Regions from separate parts of the Roseateles sp. UC29_93 genome, predicted to be linked through region 1. Evidence: predicted binding sites of a transcription regulator. Region 1 holds the regulator's gene; the other holds the start of a gene.

Region 1 (5,785 bases):
GGCGCCTTCGCGGACGACGGCGGCGTCGCCTCGAGAGCCGAGGGCGAGCTGGAGGGCGTCGATGAGGATGGACTTGCCGGCGCCGGTTTCACCGGTGAGGGCGGAGAAGCCGGCGGCGAAGTCGAGTTCGAGCGCCGGGACGATCACGAAGTCCTTGAGGGCGAGGCGGCGCAGCATCAGGTGGTGCCTTCGTTCCAGCGGAGTTTGCGGCGCAGGGTGGCGTAGTAGGACCAGCCGCTGGGGTGGAGGAAGGGGGCGCGGTGCTGGGAGCGGCGCACGGTGATGCAGTCGCCGTGGAGCAGGGAGGCGAGGGATTGCATGTCGAAGTTCACCGACGCGTCGCGGCCGGCGACGATGGTGAGGCGGACCTCGCCGTTGTCGGGCAGCACGATGGGGCGGTTGGAGAGGGCGTGGGAGGCGATGGGCAGGAGGACCCAGCCGGCGATGCCGGGGTGGAGGATGGGTCCGCCGGCGGAGAGGGCGTAGGCGGTGGAGCCGGTGGGCGTGCCGACGATGACGCCGTCGGCGCGCATGTTGGCGACGAACTCGTCGCCGACGTCCACGCGCAGTTCGACCATGGCGGCGGTGGCGCCGCGGGAGACGACGACGTCGTTGAGGGCGACGCCGGAGAAGATCTGTTCGCCGTCGCGGATCACGGCGCCTTCGAGGAGGGAGCGGTGTTCGATCTCGAAGTCGCCGGCGAGGATGGGGGCGAGGGCGTCCTTGAACTGGTCGGCGGAGATGTCGGTGATGAAGCCGAGGCGTCCCTGGTTGATGCCGACGAGGGGGAGGTTGTAGCGGGCGACCTGGCGGGCGAAGCCGAGCATGGTGCCGTCGCCGCCGACGACGATGGCCAGGTCGCACTGGGCGCCGAGTTCGGCGTGGGACAGGCCGGGGAGGGCGGTGATGCCGGTGCTGTCGGCGGTGGCCTGTTCGAGGGAAACATCCAATCCCTGGGAGGCGACAAATCGGCAATCTCTTCCAGGATGGGCCGGATGCCCCGCGACTGGGGTTTTCCGACGATGGCCACATGGCGGAAGCGCTTGGACATGGCGGGAATTACACCACAGCGAACTGCTGGGACCGGGGGTATGCGGGGGGTGGCGCCGCCGGCTTCTTTAGAATGAAAAACATGCTCGACGATCGCGCGAAGACACTGCTGAAGGCTCTGGTGGAGCGGTACATCGCCGACGGTTCGCCGGTGGGGTCGCGCACCTTGTCGAAGGCGTCGGGGCTGGAGCTGAGCCCGGCGACGATCCGCAACGTGATGGCGGACCTGGAGGAGCTGGGGCTGATCGCGAGCCCGCACACCAGCGCGGGGCGGATTCCGACGGCGCGGGGGTACCGGCTGTTCGTGGACACCTTGCTGACGGCCAAGCCGGGCATGCCGCGCGAGGGGGTGGGGTCGTTCGAGAGCCAGTTGTTGCCTGATCAACCGCAGAAGGTGATCGCGAGCGCGGCGCATCTGCTGAGCAGCCTGTCGAGTTTCGTGGGGGTGGTGACGTCGCCGCGGAAGACGGCGGTGTTCCACCACATCGAGTTCCTGCGTCTGGGGGATCGACGGGTGCTGGTGATCATGGTGTCGCCGGACGGGGATGTGCAGAACCGGCTGGTGTTCACGGCGCAAGACCTGACCCAGTCCGACCTGACGGAGGCGAGCAACCGGCTGAACGCGCACTACGCGGGGCTGAGCCTGGACGTGGTGCGGGACCGCCTGAGGTCCGAGGTGGACCAACTGCGCGGGGAGATCGCCAAGCTGATGAGCGCGGCGGTGGACGTCGGGCAGCAGGGGGTGACGGAGCACGAGCCGATGATCATCTCGGGGGAGAGGAACCTGCTGACGGTGCAGGACTTCAGCCACGACATGGGGAGCCTGCGGCGGATGTTCGACATGTTCGAGCAGAAGACGCAGCTGATGCGGCTGCTGGATGTGTCCAGCCGCGCGGAAGGCGTGCGGATCTACATCGGCGGGGAGAGCCAGGTCGTGCCTGTTGAAGAGCTGTCGATCGTCTCCGCGCCGTACGAGGTGGATGGCGAGGTGGTGGGCACGCTCGGCGTCATCGGCCCGACGCGCATGGCCTACGACCGCATGATCGAGATCGTCGACATCACGTCGAGGATGGTGAGCAACGCGCTGTCGCAGAAGTAGCCGCGCTTCGCGGCTCGTCAGGCCGGCCCCCAAGCATGCTTACAATCCGCCGCTCCGGTGCAACGCCGGAACCAACGAACCCGCCAGGGTTCGTATATGCGATTACCCCCGGGGGCCGTTAGCTCAGTTGGTTAGAGCAGAGGACTCATAATCCTTTGGTCACAGGTTCAAGTCCTGTACGGCCTACCAACGAATTGCATCTTCTCGCAAATCACGTACGAAGAAATAAGTTCTCGTCGTCCCGCTCGATAAGTACTGAGCGGTGCATCTTTTGCAAAACATCCGCGATGATGCCTCAATCAATTTGTCTCCGGCATTTCGAGCGGGTACAAACATGCAGCAGCCAACTGTCGGCTGCCGCCGGTGGTGCGGATTCTTAATGCGCCAAGAAGTATGAATTGCTTTTTAATTATGAGCCCGTTATGGACTGATCGATACTCGGAGCTTCGAGGTTAAAGAGGATGGAGTTGGTTGGTGAGCGAAGAGAATCCGCAAGTTCGTCTTAGACGTCATAGCACCTACGACCGCAAGGCAATTCGTAGATTGTTCGAGCCTCTTGCCACAGGTAGTCTGGGTGGGCCATGGCAGAGTGGAATTGTTCAAACTCCAAAGGCAAGCGGCGATTATTCATTTCTTGTGACATTGGGTGGTGGTCGGTATGACGACGTCCTCTACGAAGACGGTCAACATGCGTGCGGAAGAATCGGGACAGCGCATACCGCGATTGCAATCCCTGAGTTCGAGATATTCCCGTTTGAATTGCATTCGTGATGGTGTGGCGGGGACGATTGAGAAAGCGCTCGAATAGCCGTGTCTTGGTAATTCTGAACTCAAAGAACTCTTGGCAACGGCTGACTTTCCAGCTCTCAATAATCTCTTGGGCCGTGAAGAAGTAATGGATATGCTCTCCGTCAGCATCGTCGGAGTGTAAGAACGCAAAGAAGTTGGTTCTTGGGCCTGTCATGTCCTCAACATAGCTGCGAAGAATTTTGACGAGATTCTTGCCCTGAAAGAATTTTGCCTGAATTAGGCCGAAGCATTGTGGATCGCCGGCAGCGGCTGGGATACTTGATGAATCACGCCGACGCTCAACCAAGAGATCCTCGCCGTTGATGTCGATCGATCTGCTGAGTAGCCAAAAGAAATCGGCAAGATGAGTTTCAGTGCGCGACTGACCTTTGAACGCATTCTCCTGAATTTGGTCTTGGACGCGTTTCGTTTTTTTTGATGTGGCCATTTGGATCTAAGTTGTTGACGAGAATGCGCAATCAGAGGGCGCGGGTGTATTTGCATACCGGATACGTCGAACACCCATAGAACGCCTGCCCAGCCTGAGGTCCACGCTTGGCAATGCGTCGCACCAACGGATGCAAGCAACTCGGGCATACGACCATCGTGGGAAGGTCGGAAGGTTTCGAGGCGGTCGGCGCTGGCGGCAGATGCGGTTCAACCTTGGCGCTCGCCAGCAACTCCTTCAGCCTCGTTCCATCGATCAGCTCGACGTTTCGACCCTCTGCAAACACCACCGCCTCAGAGGTGAACCTGCCCGACGTCACCACGAATCCACCTGCAGCTCCGCGTGCGGCCATCACTCCGTAAAGCTCCCGCACAACGTTCACGCTGACCTTGAACGCCTTCCAGTGCTTGCACTGAACCAGGAATGTCTCGTTCCCATTGGTCGCGGGTTTGCGCAGGACAAGGTCGACGCCGCCATCAGGCCCGTTGCCGCCGATCTCGACGACGGTGTATCCCTTCTGCCGGAACGCCTCTCCGATCAGCAGCTCGAACTGGTGCCAGGTCATGCCATCTATTGCAGCGGCATCCTGGTTTAGCGCCGAAGCCTGCAGCAGGTCCCTTCTTGCATGCCGGCGAAACGCCGACATGACCGACGCCACCAACAGCAACATCGGCAGCGCGTACTGCAAGCCTCCTGCCGCGCCACGCACTCCGGCATTGGCAACGAGCGTCTGGAATTGCCGCGCAAACGGCCCCGCTTGCGGCTTTGCCGGCGGCAGTCCCGCCAAGGCGTGCGCCCGAAGTATGCGACGACCGCGAGCACCACACTCACCCACCACGGCAGCAACGCGAATAGACCGAGCAGACCCCCTCCCGAGGATCTCTTCTTTCTTCTGGCCATTTTGGCTCTCTCCCTGAAGACGTCCGCCGAGTATCGTGGCCGCATTGTCTGCACGGCTGCGGGCGTTCACGGGGAACTCCCAAAGCGTTATCAATTGCCCAGCTCTCCCGGAAGGATTGCAAGGACGCGCGCGTCAGAACAACAGCGCGATTTCGCGTCTACCGTCTTGGGCGGAACCTTGCTCATCGCCATGTCTGACCGACACCGGAATTGCCGGCGAACTGCACTCCACGCTTCGCGCCGATGCGGCGTGCTTCGCATTGAGATCCCCAACCAAGCAAGTGACTTTCAACTTTCCACCCCACCCTAGACTGGCCGGCCGCTCCGTTGCGCTCCCGCGCAACACTTGCCCCTCACCCATCCCCAGTCCTGGAGCCCCCAGTTGACGAGCCATCAAGCGGACGGTGCAGCCGTGAAACGCTCCCCGTTCCTTCGCATCACCCTCTGGCTTGCTGCGCTCGCCATCGGACTCTTCTCGCTCGCACAAGCCATGGCCTTCTTCAAACCCTTCACCCTGTTCTCCGACCTGGAGGGCATCGTCCTGCTGGAGGGCCGTCCGGTGGAAGGCGTCGAGGTCCAGCAGCACTACTCCTGGCACTGGGGCGACAAGAGGGGCTCCAACGTGACCCGAACCGACGCCAACGGGCGTTATCACTTCCCGGTCATCACCGGGCGATCGATCACCGGCAACCTGCTGCCCCACGAGCCGGTCATCGATCAGGAAGTCAGCTTCGTCTATCAAAGCAAGACCTTCCGCGGATGGTTCCATAGCAAGCACAACTACGAAGACCTGGGCGAACTCGACGGCCAGCCCCTGCGCCTTGTGTGCGACCTCAAGGACGAACCGGTCGGGCGCCCGGAGATCCGGAGCTACGGGATCTGCACGGTGCAGAAGTGACCTCCTAACGCGGCGCCTTGATCCAGTCCGCGATGGAATTCGAGCGGAACACCGCTTCCATGCGCGCCGCAAGCGCCAACGCCTTCTCCCGCTGCGCCGAGCCTTCGGGCCACTTTCGCAGCGCATAGGTGGCGAAATCTCCGTCACATACCCCAGTCTGCAGGCAGGCGCTGTACATCCGCAGATCCCTGGCGCGATCAGCCTGCACGGAGGTCGCATTGAAAGAAGCGAGCAACACCGCGCTCTGAAAGATTTCCGACGCCTCGGCGCCCTTGAAATCCTCGCCCTGGAAGCGAGGGATGTTCGCAAGGATCAACGCTGCAGAAGCGAGCTGCCCTTGCCTCGCCAGCTCAAGCAGGGCAGCCGGCGTGGACGCGTCCATCTTGAACATGTCGACGCGCGCCTTCTGGTAACTGGCCGCGTTGCTGTCGCCCTCCAGGGCCTGGTCCGCCGCAACGTCTTGACGAAAGCTTTCGCATCGACTGCGTACCATCTGCTGGGCCTCGATGAATCGAGCCTGGAACATGGCCGGATCCTTCCCCAGCTGGGTGGCGCGCTGCAAGGCGATTTCAGGTCGGGCCCTCGATGCCAATTGGTTGGC
Region 2 (5,785 bases), 220 kb from region 1:
GCATCTGGCTGGTGGCGGGCGCGGCGGCGGCGTTCAACTGCCTGATCGAGCAGCACATCGACGCCAAGATGAAACGCACCGCGTGGCGTCCCACGGCGCGCGGCGAACTCAGCCGCAACCAGACGCTGCTGTTCTCGGGCGGGCTGTGCGCGCTGGGGTCGGCGATCCTGTACGCGCTGGTGAACCCGCTGACGATGTGGCTGACCTTCGCGACCTTCGTCGGCTACGCGATCATCTACACGGTGATCCTGAAGCCGATGACGCCGCAGAACATCGTGATCGGCGGCGCCTCCGGGGCGATGCCGCCGGTGCTGGGCTGGGCGGCGATGCGCGGCGAGCTCGGCGCCGAGGCCTGGCTGATGTGCCTGATCATCTTCCTGTGGACGCCGCCGCACTTCTGGGCGCTGGCGCTGTACCGCAGCGAGGACTACCGCAAGGCCGGGCTGCCGATGCTGCCGGTGACGCACGGCAACGAGTTCACGCGGCTGCAGATCTTCCTCTACACCTGGGTGCTGTTCGCGGCGACGCTGCTGCCCTTCCTGACGGGCATGAGCGGCTGGATCTACCTGGCCGCGGCCATCGTGCTGGGGCTGATGTTCTGCCATCACGCGTTCAGGCTGTGGAAGGCCTATTCGGAAGCGCTGGCGCGCAAGACCTTCCTGTTCTCGATCCTGCATCTGTCGCTGCTCTTCGGCGCGCTGCTGCTCGATCACTACGTCAGTCCCTGGATCAGTTGAGCCGCCTCGGCGCTCGGGACCTTCTTTCGGATCGGATGTGCAGATGATCTCGCGACGTTTTCTGGGCCTCGGCGCCTTGGGGGCCCTGGGTGCGGCAACGCTGCTGGCGGGCTGCGACAAGCTGGGCTTCTCCTCGGCGCCCAAGGCGAGCTTCCAGGGCGTGGACCTGACCGGCGCGGCGTACGCGCGCGGCTTCAGCCTGCCCGACCAGAACGGGAAGACCCACACGCTGGAAGACTTCAAGGGCAAGGTCGTGGTCGTGTTCTTCGGCTTCACGCAGTGCCCCGACGTCTGCCCGACCACGCTGGCCGAACTGGCGCAGGTCAAGAAGGCCCTCGGGCCAGAGGGCGACAAGGTCCAGGGCGTGTTCATCACCGTGGATCCGGAACGCGACAAGCCCGAACTGCTGAAGGCCTACCTCGAAAGCTTCGACCCCGGCTTCGTCGCGCTGCGCGGCTCGCCGGAGCAGCTCAAGGAAACGGCCAAGGAGTTCAAGATCTACTACGCCAAGGTGCCTGGGAAGACACCGGACAGCTACACGATGGACCACACGGCGGCGAGCTTCCTGTTCGATCCGCAAGGGCGGGTGCGGGTGTTCTCGCGCTATGGGGCGGGGGCGTCGGCGTTGATGGGCGACATCAAGGCGTTGATCGCCGGTCAATGAACGAGCGCTCGGCCTGCGGGGCCAGGGGCTTGGCCCTCATACGTCTCGCAGGCTCCACAAATCGGGCCAACCCCCTGGCCCCGCAGGCCTCAGGGACGGGGCGTTGACATCCGAAAGACGAAGGCCCCGCAGTGCGGGGCCTTCTTCATGGGGCATCGATCAGGGGATCGAGCGGCTTTCCGATCAAGCGGCTTCCGCCACCATCGCCTTGCGCATCTTCTTCATCGCGGCGACTTCGATCTGCCGGATGCGTTCCGCAGACACGTTGTACTCGGCCGCCAGCTCGTGCAGCGTCATGCCGCCGGACCCGTCGTCGTTGACGTTCAGGTAGCGCTCCGTGACCACGCGGCGGCTGCGGTCGTCGAGCTGCTCCAGCGCCTTCTGCAGGCCGTCGGTGGCCAGCCGGTCGCGTGACTTGGACTCGATCACCCGCGTCGGTTCCTGCGTGTCGTCCGCCAGGTAGGCGATCGGCGCGAAGGTCTCGCCGTCGTCGTCGGTCTGCGGCTCCAGCGCCACGTCACCGCCGGACAGGCGCGTCTCCATCTCGACCACGTCCTCGGGCTTGACGTTGAGCTCTTCCGCCACCAGGGCGATTTCGGCTTCCGTCAGCGAGGTGCGCTGCTGGTTCGCGGCGTGTTCCTTGAGCGCGTGCTTCTTCGAGCGCAGGTTGAAGAACAGCTTGCGCTGCGCCTTGGTCGTCGCGACCTTGACCATGCGCCAGTTCTTCAGGATGTACTCGTGGATCTCGGCCTTGATCCAGTGCATCGCGTACGACACCAGCCGCACGTTCTGCTCCGGATCGAAGCGCTTGACCGCCTTCATCAGGCCGACATTGCCTTCCTGGATCAGGTCGCCCTGCGGCAGGCCGTAGCCCAGGTACTGGCGCGAGATCGACACCACCAGCCGCAGGTGCGACAGCACCAGCCGGCCCGCGGCGTCCACGTCGCCATGCGTCTTCAGACGCGTGGCGTAATCCTTCTCTTCTTCCGGCGTCAGCAGAGGAATGTGGTTGATCGCCGTGATGTACGCATCCAGGTTCCCGAGCGATGGCACCAGGGACCAGGGATCGCGGACCTTCAATGCAAGGGTGTTGGACATGTGTTCGTTGCTCCTGTATCGGGCCGGTCCTCCGGCTCGACGCTGAGAATATTAGCACTCATGGACGATGAGTGCTAAGGCTCCGGAAATCGGACGCGTCACGGGAGGGCTACCCCTGAAACCGAGTGTGTGCCTGCCGTCTTAGGATCCACTTAAGTCATTGATCTACCGAAGAAATCGGCAGCTCAAAGCTGAATGTCGCCCCTTCGCCGGCGGTGCTGGCGACCCGCAATTGGCTGCCCATCAGCGCCAGCAGCCGCTGGGTGATCACCAGCCCGATCCCCGTGCCTTCGATGCCGCCGACCTCCCGGCCCAGGCGGTTGAACGGCTGGAACAGCTGCGCCTTCTGCGCCTCGGTCAGCCCCGGCCCGGAGTCAGTGACGCTCAGTTCAACCTGCGAATCCCCGACCCGCCGCGCCCGGAGCCAGACGCGCCCGCCGTCGTGGTTGTACTTGACGGCGTTGCTGAGCAGGTTGGTCAGCACCTGCTTGAGGCGGGTCGCGTCGGCGCGCACCCGGCCGACCTCGGGGGCCAGTTCGACCTCGATGCTCACCCCGCGTCGCTGGCGCTGGGTCTCGATCATGGCGAGGCTGTCCGACGCGATCGGCGCCAGGTCCTGGTCGTCGATCTGCACGCGCAGGCCGCCGGCGTCCAGCCGCGAGAGGTCCAGGGTGTCGTTGATCATCTCCAGCAGGTGCCAGCCCGACTGCTGGATCTGCGCCAGCCAGCCGCGCTGCCGGGCGCTGAGCGTCGACCCGAGGTCCGACTCCAGCAGTTGGGAGAAGCCGAGCATCGCGTTCAGCGGTGTGCGCAGCTCGTGGCTCATCCGGGACAGGAACTCGTTCTTGGCGCGGTTGGCGGCCAGCTCGGCCTCATGGATGCGCTCCAGCTCGGCCAGCCGGAGCTGTTCGCCGATGTCCTCGACGACGCCCAGCAGTCGTGACGGCCGGCCCTGCGCGTCGCGCAGCAGGCTGACGGTGGCCCGGACCGTGATCACCTGACCCTGGCCGCCGATGTAGCGCTTGATGCGGCTGTAGCGGCCGAGTTCGCCCCGGATCAGCGCCATGCCCAGCCGGCTGTCCTCGGCCCGGTCCTCGGGGTGGGTGATCGCCATGATCGAGCGCGCCTGCAACTGCTCGACGCTCATGCCCAGCAGCTGGCAGAAATAGGGGTTGATCTCCTGCGGCCGCGCGTTGAGGTCGCAGGAGACGACGCCGATCGGCGCGTGCTCGACGATGGTCCGGAAACGCTCCTCGCTGGCGCGCAGGCGCTGGGTGGCTTCCTCGACCCGGCGCGCCACCCGCGCGGTGCTGCCGGTGACCGAGAGCAGCAGCAGGCCCAACAGCGCGGTGCCGGCCAGCCCCGCGATCGCGAAGGGCAGGGCGGCGCTGCCGTCCAGGGTCGGCAGTCCGGACGGGTTGTAGACGATCAGGCGCCAGGCCCGGCCGGCGAAATCGAAGTCTCGGGATCGGCTCGGGAGCGCGGCGGGCAGGTGCAGGCAACGCTCGTCGCCGGCCAGCAGCGGACGGCGGCTTCCGGACGTGGCGTCGATGAGGCAGTAATCGAGCCGGCCTGCGCGAGCCGGCAGCGCATCGTGCAGCAGCGCCTCCGGGCGCAGCGTCGCGAAAGCCACGCCGGTGGGTTTGCGGGCGCGGCCGGCGGCGTCGCGCGGATCGGTGGAGCCGCCCTCGTAGAGCGCGCGGTAGACCACGACGCCCATCAGCGTCACGCCGGCGTCCTGCGACAGCGGGAAGCTTTCGCTGGCCGACGGCTCGCCGGTGGCCATCGCGCGCTCCTGCGCGGCGCGGGCCTGCGGGATGTTGCGGATGTTGGCGCCCATCGCCGGCCGGTTGCGCGCGAACGGCGCGATGAGGCGGATCGGCAGCCTGTCCTCGGCCGGGTCGGGGGTCAGGTCACCGGGCCGGCGTCGTTCGTAGACGCGATAACCGACGTAGCCGTCGGCCTGGGCCGCCCGTTCGAACGTGGGCACCTCCTGCGGACGCACGAGCGGCGCCCAGCCCACCGCGTACACGGCGCCGCCCGCGCGGGCGCGCTCGGCATGGGCGCGTTCAAAGTCACCGCGGCTGATGTCCGGCGCGACCAGCAGCAGGCTGTGGTTGGCCTCGAGCGCGGTCAACGGCATCGACAGCTTGTCGGACAACGAGTTCAGCGCATTCACCGCTTCGAGTTCGAAGGCATGGCGCCGGCGTCCATCCTCGTTGCGCGCGACATGCAGCGTGGCGCCGAACAGCAAGGCGCACGCGACCAGCATCGGCAGGGCGACGCTCAGTCGTCGCGGCGCCCAGTGCTTGCGCGGCAGGCCGAACAGCGCCAGCGCCACCGGCGCGCCGATCAGCACGCCGATCGCGTCGCCGACCCACCACGCGAGCCAATGCGGCATGACCTGCGACGGCCCGATCGCACCGGTGATCCACAGCGCCGCGACGCCGAAGCTCGGTGCGACGAGGCAGGCGATGCCGGCGGTCGCGGCGAGGAAGCGCATGAGTTCGGCGGGTTCGCACAGCGGCGGGTTCGCGCCGATCCAGCGTCTCGCGAGCCACGCGCCCAGCCACGCCTGCAGCGCGCCGCCAAGGCCGACCATCAAGGGCTGCAGCGGTTGAAGGTGCGCGCGCTCGACGCCGATCGCCAGGCTGACCGCCGCGCCCCCGATCGCGATGCCCGGCAGCGCGCCGGGGCCCCAACGCAAGGCGGCGGCGACGGCGAGGCCGGCGGCGGGATAGATGGGGGAGACGAAGTCGGGCGGCAGGATCAGCTTGAGCGCCAGCACGCCGAGCGCGGCGTAGGCCACCGCAAGAGCGATGTTCAGCAGCACCAGCCGGACGGTCCCGCCCGGCGCGCCCGGTGGCGGATCCCCGCTGCCCTGATCGAGCGCGAGCGCGATGGAGGCGGACGTGGCGGGCGCAGCGCCCGCGGCGTTCGTGGCGGCCGGAGCGGGGAGGACGCGTCGGTCATGAACGCCAGCCTACCCTTGCAACGACGCGCCCGATATGCCGGAATGCCCCCCGGATCGGGCGCTTGTCCTGGGAAACCAACGAGGCGCCCGGCCGCCGGCGTCGCGGCGGCCGAGGCCCGATCGCGCCAAGGTCGGCGGTGGCGGCCTCAGGCCGGCAGGTCCCAGCCCAGGCCCAGGCTCTTCTGCAGCGCGACGAAGTCCTTCAGCAACGCGGACTCGCCGTCCAGCGCCTTGAGTCGCGCGTCGATGTCGCGGCGCTGCGCGTCGAGCAGGTCGATCTGGCTCGCGACGCCGGCCTGGCGGCGTTGCCCT

The links. The regulator HrcA, encoded in region 1, represses chaperone genes, less so after heat shock. The targets are predictions, from matches to a motif close to TTAGCACTCNNNNNNNNNGAGTGCTAA.
Region 2: the regulator HrcA is predicted to act here: its motif matches at 2,551-2,577, upstream of rpoH (RNA polymerase sigma factor RpoH).

The regions. Positions count from the first base shown of each region.
Region 1 covers NZ_CP170545.1:2,861,770-2,867,554, forward strand. Annotated here, with positions in the region: partial or broken gene recN (DNA repair protein RecN) at 1-177, opposite strand, end outside; partial or broken gene ACFJIX_RS13325 (NAD kinase) at 177-1,051, opposite strand; gene hrcA (heat-inducible transcriptional repressor HrcA) at 1,133-2,149, shown strand; tRNA gene ACFJIX_RS13335 (tRNA-Ile) at 2,262-2,338, shown strand; gene ACFJIX_RS13340 (hypothetical protein) at 2,652-3,386, opposite strand; gene ACFJIX_RS13345 (restriction endonuclease) at 3,418-4,356, opposite strand; gene ACFJIX_RS13350 (DUF6795 domain-containing protein) at 4,699-5,184, shown strand; gene ACFJIX_RS13355 (hypothetical protein) at 5,189-5,785, opposite strand, start outside.
Region 2 covers NZ_CP170545.1:2,642,054-2,647,838, forward strand. Annotated here, with positions in the region: gene cyoE (heme o synthase) at 1-737, shown strand, start outside; gene ACFJIX_RS12190 (SCO family protein) at 781-1,401, shown strand; gene rpoH (RNA polymerase sigma factor RpoH) at 1,585-2,499, opposite strand; gene ACFJIX_RS12200 (CHASE domain-containing protein) at 2,657-5,332, opposite strand; gene ACFJIX_RS12205 (efflux transporter outer membrane subunit) at 5,620-5,785, opposite strand, start outside.